Regions from separate parts of the Streptomyces sp. NPDC057287 genome, predicted to be linked through region 4. Evidence: riboswitches for the same ligand, from Rfam matches in the RefSeq annotation. Region 4 holds a riboswitch; each other region holds the start of a gene.

Region 1 (3,258 bases), on a different contig from region 4:
ACGGCGACGGGGCGCTCCCAGGAGCTTCCGTTCGCGACGGTTCGTGCGTGCGCTGCCCGCCCTGCTGATCTGTGCCGGGGTGGCCTTCGACCTCGGTACGCCGTCCGAGGTCACCGCCGTCCCGCTCTTCGCCGCCGCCGCGCTCGTCGCCGCCCCGTTCTTCTCGCTGAGCAGCACCGTCCGCATCGGGCTCGCCGCGGTCCTGATCGTGCTCGCCATCCGGCTCTCGGACGGTGTGCTGTTCAGGGTCGCGCCGGTCACCGACCTGCTCACGCTGATGACCGTCGTGGCCCTGTCCCTCGTGATCAACCGCGTCGTGCACCGCGGCAACGAGCAGCTCGCCTCGGCCCGGTTCGTCGCCGAGACCGCGATGCGTGCGGTGCTCCCGGTCCCGGAGTCCCGGATCGGCGGGCTGCACATCGCGGCGCGGTACGAGGCCGCGCAGGCGGACGAGTTCGTCGGCGGTGACCTCTTCGCCGTCGCGGACACGCCCTTCGGTGTCCGCCTGGTGGTCGGGGACGTGCGGGGCAAGGGGCTGGACGCCGTGGCGGCCGTGGCCGTCGTGATCGGCGCCTTCCGGGAGGCCGCCGAGCAGGAGCTGTCGCTGGAGGGCGTGGTCCAGCGGCTGGAGCGGGCGCTGGCCCGTGAGGGCTCCCGGCGGGGCGGCCTCGATTCCATGGAGGGGTTCGTCACCGCCGTCCTCGCGGAGATCCCTGCCGGTTCGGACACCCTGCGGGTCGTCAACCGCGGCCATCCGGAGCCGCTCGTGCTGCACGCGGACGGGGCGCTCGACGTGCTGGCTCCGACCGCGCCCGCGCTGCCGCTGGGTATGGGGCTGGACGCGTGGCCGGACCGGTCGGACGAGTGGGCGCTTCCGGCGGGGGCGACGTTCCTGGCGTTCACCGACGGCCTCTCCGAGGCGCGGGACGCGAACGGCGTCTTCTACGACCCGGCGGCCCGGCTGCGCGGCCGGCTCTTCCCCGGGCCCGAGGAACTGCTGTCCGCACTCACCGACGACGTACGGCTGCACACCGGCGGCCGCTCGACCGACGACCTGGCGCTCCTCGCCGTCGGCCGACCTTCCCGGGGGCAGCAGGAGCGGCGGACGACGGTGAAGATTGTGGGGCGGGACAGTGAATGACCGGTTGCGACCGTCCGTAGTCGAAGGACCCCGCTCCGCATAACATTTGACGCACAGTCAGAAAGTGCTGGCCGAATCAGGTGGGCTCAAGTCGCCCGTTTGCGCCCGTTTGACCCCTGAAAGTCCAGGCCGGAGTCGTGAACGATCTGTGGGAACAGCTTGGAATCGGGCCCGGGTGTCTATTAACGTTCGATAACGCAGCGCGGTTGTACCTGCCGTCGCAAGAGACGGCACCGTGCGCAGCGCCGAATTCCGCAAGGGAACCGGGGAACCACCTACATGGGGTGAATCGGGCACCTGTGTCTCGCGAGAGACGAAGGGGCCCGTAGGAGACCTTCCTGCTCCGAACCCGTCAGCTAACCCGGTAGGCGAGAAGGAAGGAAAGGAGCGCGCCCACGTGGCGTCCAACCAGCCTGCCCCCGAGGCCCCGTCATCCTTCAGGACCGGAAGCTTCGGTGATGAGGACAGGACTTGGGAGGAATGGAACCCCACAGAGGAGTCCATCCGTCCCGTACGCGGCCGGCATCGCGTAGCCAAGCAGCGCGGTCTGGCCCGTAGCTCCACCGTCCTCGGCGTCGGCGTCATCGCGGCCGTCGGTGCGGGCGGCATGGCCACCGCGCAGAGCAAGCCGCCGGTCTCCATCTCTCTTCCCGATTCCATCGCGGACAATCTCCCCGACGCCAAGTCCCTTCCCGGCGTGGGTGCCTTCATGGCCGGCGACTCCGACTCGGACCACGGGACGGTCGCGGCGTCCTCCCCGCTCACCACGGCCGGTATCACCGCCGCCGAGGCCGAGCAGGGCACCACCGACGCGGGCGAGGCCCTGCGCGCACGCATCCTCCAGCAGGCCGAGCAGCAGTCGGCCGGAGCCGAGGCCGAGGCCAAGGCCGCCCAGGAGCAGGCGGCGGCCGAAGCGGCCGCGGCCCAGGCCGCGAAGCAGCAGAGCGACGCCGAGGCCGAGGTCGCCGCGGAGAAGAAGGCGGCGGAGGAGGCGGCGAAGAAGAAGGCTGAGGCCGAGCGCCTCGCCAAGCTCGCCGCCAGCTACGCCGTCCCGACCTCCTCGTACACCATCACCTCGACCTTCGGGCAGTCCGGTTCGATGTGGTCCTCCGGCCACCACACCGGCCTGGACTTCGCGGCTCCGACCGGCACGCCGGTCAAGGCCGTGCACAGCGGCACGGTGAAGTCGGCGGGCTGGTCCGGCTCGTACGGCTACCGCACGGTCCTGGAGCTCGATGACGGCACGGAGGTCTGGTACTGCCACCAGTCCTCGATGGATGTCACCGCCGGACAGAAGGTCAGCACCGGCGACACCATCGGCCGCGTCGGTGCCACCGGCAACGTGACCGGCCCGCACCTCCACCTGGAGATCCACACCGCGGACGGCTCGGGCGTCGACCCGATGAGCTGGCTCCGCGGCAAGGGCCTCTCGATCTGATCCAGGCACCGGAACCCCGGCGGCCCTGACGCACGACCCCCCGACGTCAGGGCCGCCGGTCTCTCCGGCCGGCGGGGCTCTCCGGACCCGGGCACGTGCGGGAAGCGGCCCGCGAAGCGGAATAGGCACCTCCGTCCGCTGGTTGATCCCGGGTATGACTTCTCTGCGCCCGCTCGGCACTTCGAGCCTCAAGGTCTTCCCTCTCGCTCTCGGCGGCAACGTCTTCGGCTGGACGGCCGACGAGGACCGGACCTTCGCCGTCCTCGACGCGTACGCGGCGGCCGGCGGCAACTTCATCGACACCGCCGACTCCTACTCCGCCTGGATCCCGGGCAACGAGGGCGGCGAGTCCGAGACCCTCATCGGCAAGTGGCTGAAGGCACGCTCCCGCCGCGACGACATCGTCGTCGCCACCAAGGTCGGCGCCCATCCGGCGTACAAGGGGCTGTCGCCCACCACGATCAAGGCGGCGGCCGAGGCCTCGCTGCGCAGGCTCGGCACCGACCACATCGATCTCTACTACACGCACTTCGACGACGAGAACGTCCCCGTCGAGGAGATCATCACCGCCCTCGACCAGCTGGTGAAGGCCGGCACGGTGCGGGAGATCGCCGCCTCCAACATCAGCCCCGAGCGGCTCAGGGCGTCCCTGGACTTCTCCGAGCGCGAGGGCCTGGCC
Region 2 (3,258 bases), on a different contig from region 4:
GAGGGCGGCACGGTTGGACTCGAGGTTGGGGGCGAAGCCGCCCTCGTCACCGAGACCGGTGGACAGGCCCTTGGTCTTCAGGACCTTCTTCAGGGTGTGGTAGATCTCCGCGCCCCAGCGAAGGGCTTCGGAGAAGGACTCGGCGCCGATCGGCGCGATCATGAACTCCTGGATGTCCACGTTGGAGTCGGCGTGCGAGCCGCCGTTCAGGATGTTCATCATCGGAACGGGCAGCAGGTGCGCGTTCGGGCCGCCGAGGTAGCGGAACAGCGGGAGGTCGGAGGCCTCGGACGCGGCGTGCGCCACGGCCAGCGAGACACCGAGGATGGCGTTGGCGCCGAGGGAGCCCTTGTTCTCGGTCGCGTCCAGGTCGAACATCGCCTGGTCGATGAGGCGCTGCTCGGTGGCGTCGTAACCGACGAGCTCCGGGCCGATCTGCTCGATCACGGCGAGGACGGCCTTCTCGACGCCCTTGCCCTGGTAGCGGTTGGGGTCACCGTCGCGAAGCTCAATGGCCTCGAACGCACCGGTGGAGGCGCCGGACGGAACAGCAGCACGTCCCGTGCTGCCGTCGTCGAGGCCAACCTCGACCTCGACCGTGGGGTTGCCCCGGGAGTCGAGGATTTCCCTGGCTACGACGACGTCGATGGACGGCACGAGGCATCTCCTTCTGGGATCTGACACTGGTTGTGCAGGGTCACTGTGGCCTTGCGCCACGAGCCTAACCGGCCCGGCCCGCTCCGTCGGCCGTCCGCCCGTCCCCTGGGACGAAAAAGGACCCAAGGGCCTGCATTCCGGGCAAAGGTCCAGAATTCTACTGGTGGGTAACCACAACAGTTGAACGCTCACCCCGACGGCGGGCCCGCACCGGCACCCGTTCGGCAGGTGCCGGACACGACCGCGGCCCGGCGCGCGGGGGGTCTGCGCGCCGGGCCGGGCCGCCGGGGCAGGAGGGGGACCCCGGACCGCTTCCGACTACTTCAGGTGGAGCTGCTGACCCGGGAAGATCATGTCGGCGTCGTCGACGATGTCGTCGTTCAGCTTGAACAGCTTCGCCCAGCCGCCCTTGACCTTCTTCGCGTCGGCGATCTTGCTGAGGGTGTCGCCGGCCTTCACCTTGTACTCGCCGTCACCCTTCTCGACCTTCTTGCCGGTCGGGGTGGTGACGGTCTTCTCGGGGGCCGTGCGCTTCTCGCTGCGCGTGGTGGGCTGCTCGGCCTTGCGCTCCGGCTGGGCCTTCGTCTCGGCCTTGTCGGCGCTCTGGCCGGAGCCGGTGTCGACACCCGGGTCCACACCGTCGTTCGTCAGCCCGCCGGCACCGGCACAGGACCAGGCGCCCGGACCCTGGAGGTCCAGGAGCTTCTCGGCGGCGGCTATCTGCTGGCCCTTGGTGGCCAGGTCGGCACGGGCGGCGTACTGCGTGCCGCCCGCGGCTGCCCAGCTGGAGGCCGAGAACTGCAGGCCGCCGTAGTAGCCGTTACCGGTGTTGATGGACCAGTTGCCACCGGACTCGCACTGGGCGACGGCGTCCCAGGTGTCGACGGAGGCGGCGGAGGCACCGGTCGCGCCCATGAGCGGCACGGCGACGGCAGCACCGGTGACACCGGCCAGGGTCGCGATACGGACGGCCTTGGACGGGCGACGGTGCTTGCCCTTGCTGGAAAGCAGCATGGTTCTCCTCACCGACGCCTACGAGGTGAGCTGTCGGGTTCGGGCCTGTGAGTTGCCCGGTGACCCGCTCCCGCGGACCACTTCACCCCTAGCCGTTCCCCCGCCCGTCGTCCGACGGCCGGGTTCCGGCACTTACCTGGGTCCCCCGCTCCTGCCTACGGCGCTTTACGCGTCGTTCCCCCCGACCGACGGCAGGATTCGGCGTGACGGTCGAAGGTGCCCGCGGTGCGAGCGGCTCCGACCGTAAACACACGCAACCCCCACATTCAAAGATGGACATAACGGCTAATCAGCGCGTAACGGTCCGGCCTTGGGGGCCGTTTTCGCAGGTCGGAGCCAATATGGACGGACCGGACGGACGGGGCACGGCAGTTGACGCAAAGAGACCCATGTCTCACTTACGCATAAGTGGACATAGGCCTCTTAACTGCCCCTGTTTTCGGGGTGTTTTCCCGCTTTTGATCAGTTGACGGCGGCGTCCTCCGCCTGGGTGTCCTGCGCGTCCGTCCCGAGGCCGAGGCCGAGGTCCAGGTCCTGGCCCGGAAGGATCAGGTCCGGGTCGGAGCCCAGCTCGTCCTTGTTGGCCTCGTAGAGCGCGGTCCAGCCGCCGCGAAGCTCCTGCGCGTCGGCGATCGCCCAGAGGTTGTCGCCCTCGCGGACGGTGTACGTCCCCTCGCCGCCCTGCCGCGCGCCGGCGTCGCCCCGCGAGGCGTGGCGGCCGGACTCGCGCCCGTCACCGGCGCCCGTCTCCGTGCCGGCCTCGGGGGCCGGGGTGCCGCGGTGCTTCCCGTTCTTCGCCCCGTCGTCCTTCGAGGTGCCGGACGACCCGGAGGCCTCGGGGGACGGCGTGGCGGACGGCGACGTGCCGGCCTCGCCGGTCCCGCCGGTCCTGTCCGCGGTGTCGTCGGAGGCGTTCCCCTTCGCCTCGCCCTTCGCGCCCGAGCCGTCCTTCTCGTCGGCGTCGTCCGCCGGGTCCGTCGCTTCGGACGAGGGGGTCTCGGACGGGGTCGCGGTGTCCGAGGGCTCGGCGGACGGCTCGCCGCCCGGGTCGACTCCCGGCAGCGTCCCGTCCAGGGCGAGGCCGGAGATCACCGCGCAGCTGGGCCACGCCTGCGGGCCCTTGTCGTCCAGGACCTTCTCCGCGACCGCTATCTGCTGCGAGCGGCTCGCCAGGTCGGCGCGGGACGCGTACGACGTGCCGCCGTAGGCCGACCACGTGTCCTGCGAGAACTGCAGGCCGCCGTAGTAGCCGTTGCCGAGGTCGGCACTCCACATGCCGCCGCTCTCGCATTCGGCGACCCTGTCCCAGGTCGTCGCGTCGGCGGCCTGCGCGCCGCCCGCACCGAGCAGCGGAATGGCGATGGCCGATCCGGTGACGCCTGCGGCGACGACGATGGCGGGTGCCTGACGAGGGCGACGGTGTCTGCCGTTCGCGGAGCCCATGGGATTGCCTTCCGTGTGACTGACATGTGACGGGTGAGTCGAGGGGTGAACCTAGCCCTACTCGAACGTGTGTCACAAGTCGATGCAGCGGAGATCACGTGAAAGTCACAGAGTTGACAGGCTGTCACTTTTTTCGGCTGGGCG
Region 3 (3,258 bases), on a different contig from region 4:
TTCTGCCAGCGCACGCTCCACCCCGCGCCGCGGCGGGTGCTCCGGCGCGCTGCTGATCAGCGGGCGGCCCGCCAGTTCGGCGACGGGCAGCGGCCCGCTGCCCTCGGACAGCATCTGCCCGGGCGCGGTGACCAGCACCAGCTCCTCGACGAGCAGTGGCTCGGCGGACAGCCCCGCCGGCATCGGCGCGGCTGCCGCCGGCTCGTACGCATGCGTCAGCGCCAGGTCCACGTCACCCGCCGCCACGGCGGCGACCCCTGCGGGAGGCTCGTAGTCGGTGACGGTCAGCTCCACGTCGGGGTGGGCGCGTCGGAACGCGGTGAGCACCGGCGGAAGCAGGTGGATCCCGGCCGTCACGAACGTGCCGACCCGCAACCGGCCGCCCGACAGCCCCGCGAGCCGGGCCAGCTCGTGCCGTGCCTGGTCCATCTCGTCCAGAACACGGCGCGCCCGCCCCGCCAGCAGCTCACCGGCGGCCGTCAGCCGCGCCCCCCGGTGGTGACGGACGAGGAGAGCTGCCCCCGCTTCCCGTTCGAGCTTGGCCAGCTGCTGCGAGAGTGCGGGCGCGGTGTAACCGAGCCGGGCGGCGGCCCGCGTGATGGAGCCTGCCTCGGCCACCGCCACCAGTGCGGCCAGCCGTGTCGGGTCGTACATTAAGCGTTCCTTTTGGCAGACCAAGAAGATTGCAAGTACACGCTAAAGGGCTCGTGCGGTCAGGGTGTACCCCATGGACGCACAACTGCTCGCCTTCGTCGCCGTGGCCGCGGGAATGGTGGCGCTGCCCGGCGCCGACTTCACCGTGGTCGTACGCAACGCGCTCGTATCCCGCCGGTCCGGGCTGGCCACCGCGGTCGGAGTCGCCGGAGGACTCGTGGTGCACACCGCCCTGGCCGTCGCCGGACTCGCCGCCGTGCTCGTGACGATGCCCGTCCTCTTCCGTACCGTTCAGCTGCTCGGCGGCGCGTACGTGCTCTACCTGGGCCTCAGCGGCCTGTTCGCGATGCGGCGGCGGGCCGCCGCCGGCCCGGGTGCCGAAGTGGAGGACGGGGGCGGAGCGCGGCCGGGGCTCCGGCGTTCGCTGCGCCAGGGCTTCCTGACCAACGCCCTGAACCCGAAGGCGCCCGTCCTCTTCCTGAGCCTGCTGCCCCAGTTCGTTCCCGACGGACAGCCGCCCTTGCCCAGAACCCTGCTGCTCGCTTCGGTGGTCGTGCTGCTCGCGCTCGTCTGGTTCCCGGCCGTGGCCCTCCTGGTGGACCGCCTGGGCCGGTGGCTGCGCCGGCCGCGTGCCGCCCGTGCGATCGAGGGCGGCAGCGGCACGGCGCTCACCGCACTGGGACTCGTGCTGGTGGCAGGGCCCCTGCTGCGCTGAACCTGGCGGGAGGGAGGGTCAGCGGACCCTCCCGTACCAGACGCTGCCGGACCAGATCTTCTCCAGCCGGACCACGGCCCCGGTCTTCGGTGAGTGCCAGATCTTCCCGCTGCCGGCGTAGATGCCGACGTGGTACACACTGCGGCCCGCGTGGAAAAAGACCAGGTCGCCGCGTTTCCGCTGCGACCTGGAGATATGGCGGGTCTTGTTGTACTGCTGCTGGGCCGTGCGGGGTAGTTTCTTGCCCGCTTTCTTGAACGAGTAGAGCGTGAGGCCGGAGCAGTCGAACCGGTGAGGGCCTGTGGCACCCCATCTGTAGGGCGCCCCCTTCTTCGAAGCGGCGACCTTGAGTGCCGTCGCCGATCGGGTGGCGGCCTCGGCGTCGCTCACGAAACCGGGGGCCAGCACGGTGGTGCCTACGGCGAATGTCAGAGCCGAGGCCGTGCCGACCCGGGCGAACAGAGACGGGACATGAACCTGCGCAGTCATGCGCAACCCTTCGTCAGCCGCCTGTGAAGGATGACCTGTCGGGTTCGGGCTGGCGAAGTTGCCCGGCCGCGCGAAGCGGCTTCACCCCGAGGGCCGCCCGGATCTCCGGTCGGCCCGTTGTGCTCGGGTCCTCCACTCCTGCCGATCCACTTCTGTCGACCAGGCATCCGGACAGCGGCAGGACTCGGCGTCCGCCCGGACCGCCCCGCCGCGGTGGCGGGGGCTTGTCGTCCCAGGGATCTTTACGCACGCACTGCCGGATTTCCTGGTTGAAGTAGCGATATGTGAGAGTCGTCACGACTGATCCGATCGGGTGGACGCACCCGGCCGCGAGCCGTGACGGCCGGGTCCGACCAGCCGCGTACCAGCAGCGGAACGATGCATTCCGTTCAGCGTCCGCGTCCGTTGCGCAAGTTGGGCTGTCCCTCGGGCGGGGGAGCTTCTACGCCGAACGAGCGAGAAAAACTCATCGGCCCGCCGGGCGTGTCGGAAAGGAGCGCCGAAGGAGCGGTCCCTTGCCGAGCCGGACGGCTGGACCGCTCAGCCCGTCGAGGCGGGAGGCACGGCGACGCGCCCCGCGCGGCGCTCGCCGTCCAGCAGTCGCAGCGCCCTGGCCAGGGTGTCCGCGTGGATCTGTGACTCACCCCGGTCGTGCATCAGTACGAGCGCGTCGCGGAGGGCGGTGGCCCGGGACGCGAGGGCCTGAGCCGCCCGGAGCGCTCCGTACGTGTCGCTGCTCCGGGCGGGATTGATGCGGCCGAGCTGGTCGAGCACTTCCAGGTAGCAGTCGATGAACTCGGCCTCCGCGCGGGTCAGTGCGGGAAGCGGCGGGAGCTGGGGTGGGAGCATCTGGCGTTCACCTCGCGGGATGCGGCGGCTGGGACGGCGTGCGGTTCTCCACGACGTGGTCCACCAGTCCGAACGCCAGGGCGGCCGGGGCGTCGAGGATGGTGTCCCGTTCGATGTCGGCGCTGATCTCCCTCGTGGAGCGACCCGTGTGACGGGCCAGCATGTCCGTGAGCAGCTCGCGCTCGCGCGTCAACTCACGGGCCCTGATCTCAAGATCGGAGGGCTGCCCCTGCACCGGCTCGTCCAGGGCGGGTTGCTGAATGACTACCCGGGCGCCCGGCAGGGCATGTCGGTGTCCCGGAGCGCCGGCCGCGAGCAGTACCGCTGCGCTGGAACCGGCCTGGCCGAGACAGAACGTCTCCACCTCGCAGGCGAGGAAGCGCATGGTGTCGTAGATCGCCGTCATCGCGCCGAAGGAGCCGCCCGGCGAGTTGATGTAGAGGGAGAGGGACCGGTCGGGGTCCGCGTGCTCCAGGTACATGAACTGTGCGATCAGATCGGTCGCCGCGGTGTCGTCGACCGGTGTGCCGAGGAAGACGATCCGTTCGGAC
Region 4 (3,258 bases):
GCAGGCCGCGGCGGTCTGCCCGGCCCTCGCCATCATGGTCCAGGACTGACGGGGAGGGGCCGGAGGCGGCGGTGGTCCACTGCCGCTCCCGGCCTCCGTCGCCCGTCCTCCTCCCGCCGTGGCCCTGTCCGCTACGGGACGGGGAGGAGCGTGCCCGTGGTGGAGCGGGACTCGATGTCGCGGTGCGCCCGCTCCGCGTCCCGCAGCGGGTAGCGCCCTCCGACACCGGAGGCGTGGCCATCCTGATGTCCACCGGCCGGACCGCCCATCTGGAGGCCGCGCCGGACACGTCGCCGGACCTGCTGCGCGCCACGGGCGCGCCGGCGCTCTCCCCCGAGGTCCGACCGTAGGGGTCTGACGCACGGGCGCGTCTCCGGCCGGGCGCGCCGCGGTCTGCCGGCGGCCCCTCCCGGCCCCGCCCCCCTTCCGGGGCGCCGCCCACCCCTTCCGCTCAGTGCGGACTCCAGCTGAGCTTGCCGCCTCCCACCCACCTGACGGACGCCGGGTCGTCGAGGTCGTGGACCGGGACACCGGCCGCGGCGGCGGCGATCAGGACGTCCGTCATGGCGGTCGCGCTCCCGATCACCTCCCCGTCGATCTCCACGATGCGGAAGGGCGGGTCGCCCGGCTGGACGGGCAGGACGGTGATCCGGGGGGTGGGGGCGTAAGGGCTCTCGGTCATAGGCGGATCGGTTCCACGCCGACGCCCCGGGTACGCCTGCAGACATCATCCGTGAGTCAAATGCCCGTTTTAGAACGTTTTTAGAAATTAATCCCGTAATCCATAAAAGGCCATTTCGTGGGACCTGGCCCCCTTCGCTCGGGCGCAAATCGCCCGAATCGGACTCCGTGACCAGGGTCACCTCCGGCGCCCCGGACGCGGGTGTGCGGCAGTCGGTTCCCTTCTGCGCCAAGAGAAATGAATGACGCGGTGTGGGGTGGATTACATGAATTCCCGTGAATCGATCTTGCGGATGAATTGTGATCACTCCGCCAGGCTTGTTCCTTTCCCTATTTCTCGCCTACGGTCACCATCACTCCGGGCGGAACGCCGAATCCTGCCGCCGTCCGGTTACCCGACCACTTCTCGTACGGCAGGAGCGGGGGACCCAAGTAAGCGCCGATCCGGTTTCCGGAGCGGCTCGGGGTGAAGTCGCATTCACATGCGGCCGGGCATCTCCAGCTCGAACCCGACAGCTCACTTCGCAGGCGACGGAGAGGAATTCAGCATGCCCGAAAACGGTAAGCACCGTCGTTCCAGGACCACTTCGCTCACCCGCGGCATCATCGCCGTGAGCACGGGTGGAGCCGCCCTGGCCCTTCCCCTGATCGGTGCGACCGGCGCCTTCGCCGCCCCGGCCCAGCCCGCCGCCGTGGAAAAGGCCGCAACGTCGACTGCTGTGTCCGGCAAGGGAATTGCCGCGCAGAAGTCCAAGTCCACCACCTATTCCGTCGTCCTGGGTGACACCCTGGCCAAGATCGCTCGCGAGCATTCCGTGAGCGGTGGCTGGAAGGCCCTGTACAAGGACAACGAGAAGGTCGTCGGCGGAAACCCCGACCTCATTCACCCCGGCCTGAAGATCACTATCGGCGCCAAGGGCGGGAACAAGTCCGCGGACAAGGCCGAGAAGGCCGAATCCAAGGCTTCCGACCGTGCCGAGAAGAGCGCCGACCGCGCCGACCGTTCGGAGCGCACGAGCACCTCGCTCGCCGCCGAGGGCGCTCCCGCCGCCGAAGCCGCTCCCGCGGCCGAGCCGGCCTCGTACACGAACGACCTCGACGGCTGGATCAAGGAGTCGCTGGCCGTCATGGCCGAGCACGGCATCCCCGGCACCTACGAGGGCATCCACCGCAACATCATCCGCGAGTCCGCGGGTGACCCGCAGGCCATCAACGACTGGGACATCAACGCGATCAACGGCGTCCCGTCGAAGGGCCTGCTGCAGGTCATCGACCCGACCTTCCAGGCCTACCACGTGCCCGGTACGTCGATGGACAGCTACGACCCGGTCGCCAACATCACGGCCGCGTGCAACTACGCCGCGGACAGGTACGGCTCGATCGACAACGTCTTCGGTGCCTACTGAGTCCTCATGGACGCGGGTCCTCCGACGCACGGGCGTGTGACGGAGGGCCAGAACTGACGGGTGGTACGGGTTCGGCGGAACCCGTACCACCCGTCTTTCGTGTCCGGGGGCCCATGTCGCGTCGCCGCAGCGCAGGCCGGCGCCCCCGCGACAGGCCGGTCGGAGTACGGCTGACTGGTCTCGTACAGGTTCGTCGTCCATACTGCCCGCCGTGGAGCAGCGCATAGATTCGAACGACAAGCCCGAGTTCGCCGCGGGGACAGACCCGGCGTACGTCCCCGGCCTGACGGCCCCTGCCCCCGCGCGGACGGAGGCGGAGGCGGCAGCGGAGAAGGCGGAGCCCGAGGGGGCCCCGGCGGCCGATGTCGCGGACGCTCCCGCCGAGGGGGCGGCCGTGGACGGTCCCACGGCCGCCGGCGCCGCGATCCCGGAGCACGGGGCCGAACCGGTCGACCGGGCCGACCCGGACGGCGAGGACGCCGGAGGCGGGGACGGCCCCGTCTTCGAGGTCAGCGACCGGCGCGGGTCCATCAGGGTGGACGCCGAGGGCGTCCGGTTCCGGCTCGACGACCAGGAGGCGGAGTTCGACTGGTCCGAGATCGGCGCGGTCGAAGTCAAGACCGGCCGTTTCGGACGCCGGTTCACCGTGACGGTGCACCTGTCGAGCCGCCGGTGGTTCAACGCCGAGGTCGAGGCCGGATCCCGGGGCGACCTCAAGGGGTGGACGGCGGAACTCGACGAGGTGCTCGACGCCTACTTCGAAGAGGCCTGACCTCCGCGTCCACGGCCGCACACCGGGCTGCTCGCCGGCCCGGTGTCCGGCATGCCGTGACGGGCTTCAGCCTCCGGCCACCGCGCCGAGCACCACGGACCGCGTCAGATGACGCGGCAGGTCGGGGTCGAGCCCACGGGCCTCCGCGCGGGCGATCGCCAGCCGCTGGACCCGGACCAGATCGGCCAGCGGGTCCAGGCCGCTCTCCACCCAACGGGCCCCGGTCGCCAGCACCTGCTCGCGGAGCCCCTCCGGAGCGGTGCCGAACATCCAGGTCGCCGTCCCGGCCGTGGCGATGCTGATGGGGCCGTGGCGGTATTCCATCGCCGGATACGACTCCGTCCAGGAGAGTGACGCCTCCTTCATCTTCAGCGCCGCCTCGTTCGCCAGCCCGACGGT

Evidence for each region. A riboswitch is a leader RNA that binds a small molecule or an ion and turns the genes downstream of it on or off. The one in region 4 is predicted to bind cyclic di-AMP.
Region 1: it holds a riboswitch for cyclic di-AMP, as region 4 does, so the genes downstream of both, ACFUNE_RS18645 (M23 family metallopeptidase) here and ACFUNE_RS31160 (transglycosylase SLT domain-containing protein) in region 4, are expected to answer to the same signal.
Region 2: it holds a riboswitch for cyclic di-AMP, as region 4 does, so the genes downstream of both, ACFUNE_RS30335 (transglycosylase family protein) here and ACFUNE_RS31160 (transglycosylase SLT domain-containing protein) in region 4, are expected to answer to the same signal.
Region 3: it holds a riboswitch for cyclic di-AMP, as region 4 does, so the genes downstream of both, ACFUNE_RS22270 (C40 family peptidase) here and ACFUNE_RS31160 (transglycosylase SLT domain-containing protein) in region 4, are expected to answer to the same signal.

What each region holds. Positions count from the first base shown of each region.
Region 1 is NZ_JBHUYV010000008.1:356,332-359,589, forward strand. It holds gene ACFUNE_RS18640 (PP2C family protein-serine/threonine phosphatase) at 1-1,141, shown strand, start outside; cyclic di-AMP (ydaO/yuaA leader) riboswitch at 1,375-1,527, shown strand; gene ACFUNE_RS18645 (M23 family metallopeptidase) at 1,539-2,579, shown strand; gene ACFUNE_RS18650 (aldo/keto reductase) at 2,734-3,258, shown strand, end outside.
Region 2 is NZ_JBHUYV010000019.1:109,653-112,910, reverse strand. It holds gene eno (phosphopyruvate hydratase) at 1-657, opposite strand, end outside; gene ACFUNE_RS30335 (transglycosylase family protein) at 976-1,671, opposite strand; cyclic di-AMP (ydaO/yuaA leader) riboswitch at 1,672-1,812, opposite strand; gene ACFUNE_RS30330 (transglycosylase family protein) at 2,134-3,114, opposite strand; gene ACFUNE_RS30325 (cytochrome P450) at 3,220-3,258, opposite strand, start outside.
Region 3 is NZ_JBHUYV010000011.1:134,891-138,148, forward strand. It holds gene ACFUNE_RS22260 (LysR family transcriptional regulator) at 1-654, opposite strand, end outside; gene ACFUNE_RS22265 (LysE family translocator) at 728-1,369, shown strand; gene ACFUNE_RS22270 (C40 family peptidase) at 1,388-1,858, opposite strand; cyclic di-AMP (ydaO/yuaA leader) riboswitch at 1,862-2,034, opposite strand; gene ACFUNE_RS22275 (hypothetical protein) at 2,399-2,707, opposite strand; gene ACFUNE_RS22280 (ATP-dependent Clp protease proteolytic subunit) at 2,715-3,258, opposite strand, start outside.
Region 4 is NZ_JBHUYV010000020.1:129,970-133,227, reverse strand. It holds gene ACFUNE_RS31170 (ferredoxin) at 1-49, shown strand, start outside; gene ACFUNE_RS31165 (hypothetical protein) at 452-682, opposite strand; cyclic di-AMP (ydaO/yuaA leader) riboswitch at 1,040-1,225, shown strand; gene ACFUNE_RS31160 (transglycosylase SLT domain-containing protein) at 1,230-2,087, shown strand; gene ACFUNE_RS31155 (hypothetical protein) at 2,299-2,859, shown strand; gene ACFUNE_RS31150 (SIS domain-containing protein) at 2,926-3,258, opposite strand, start outside.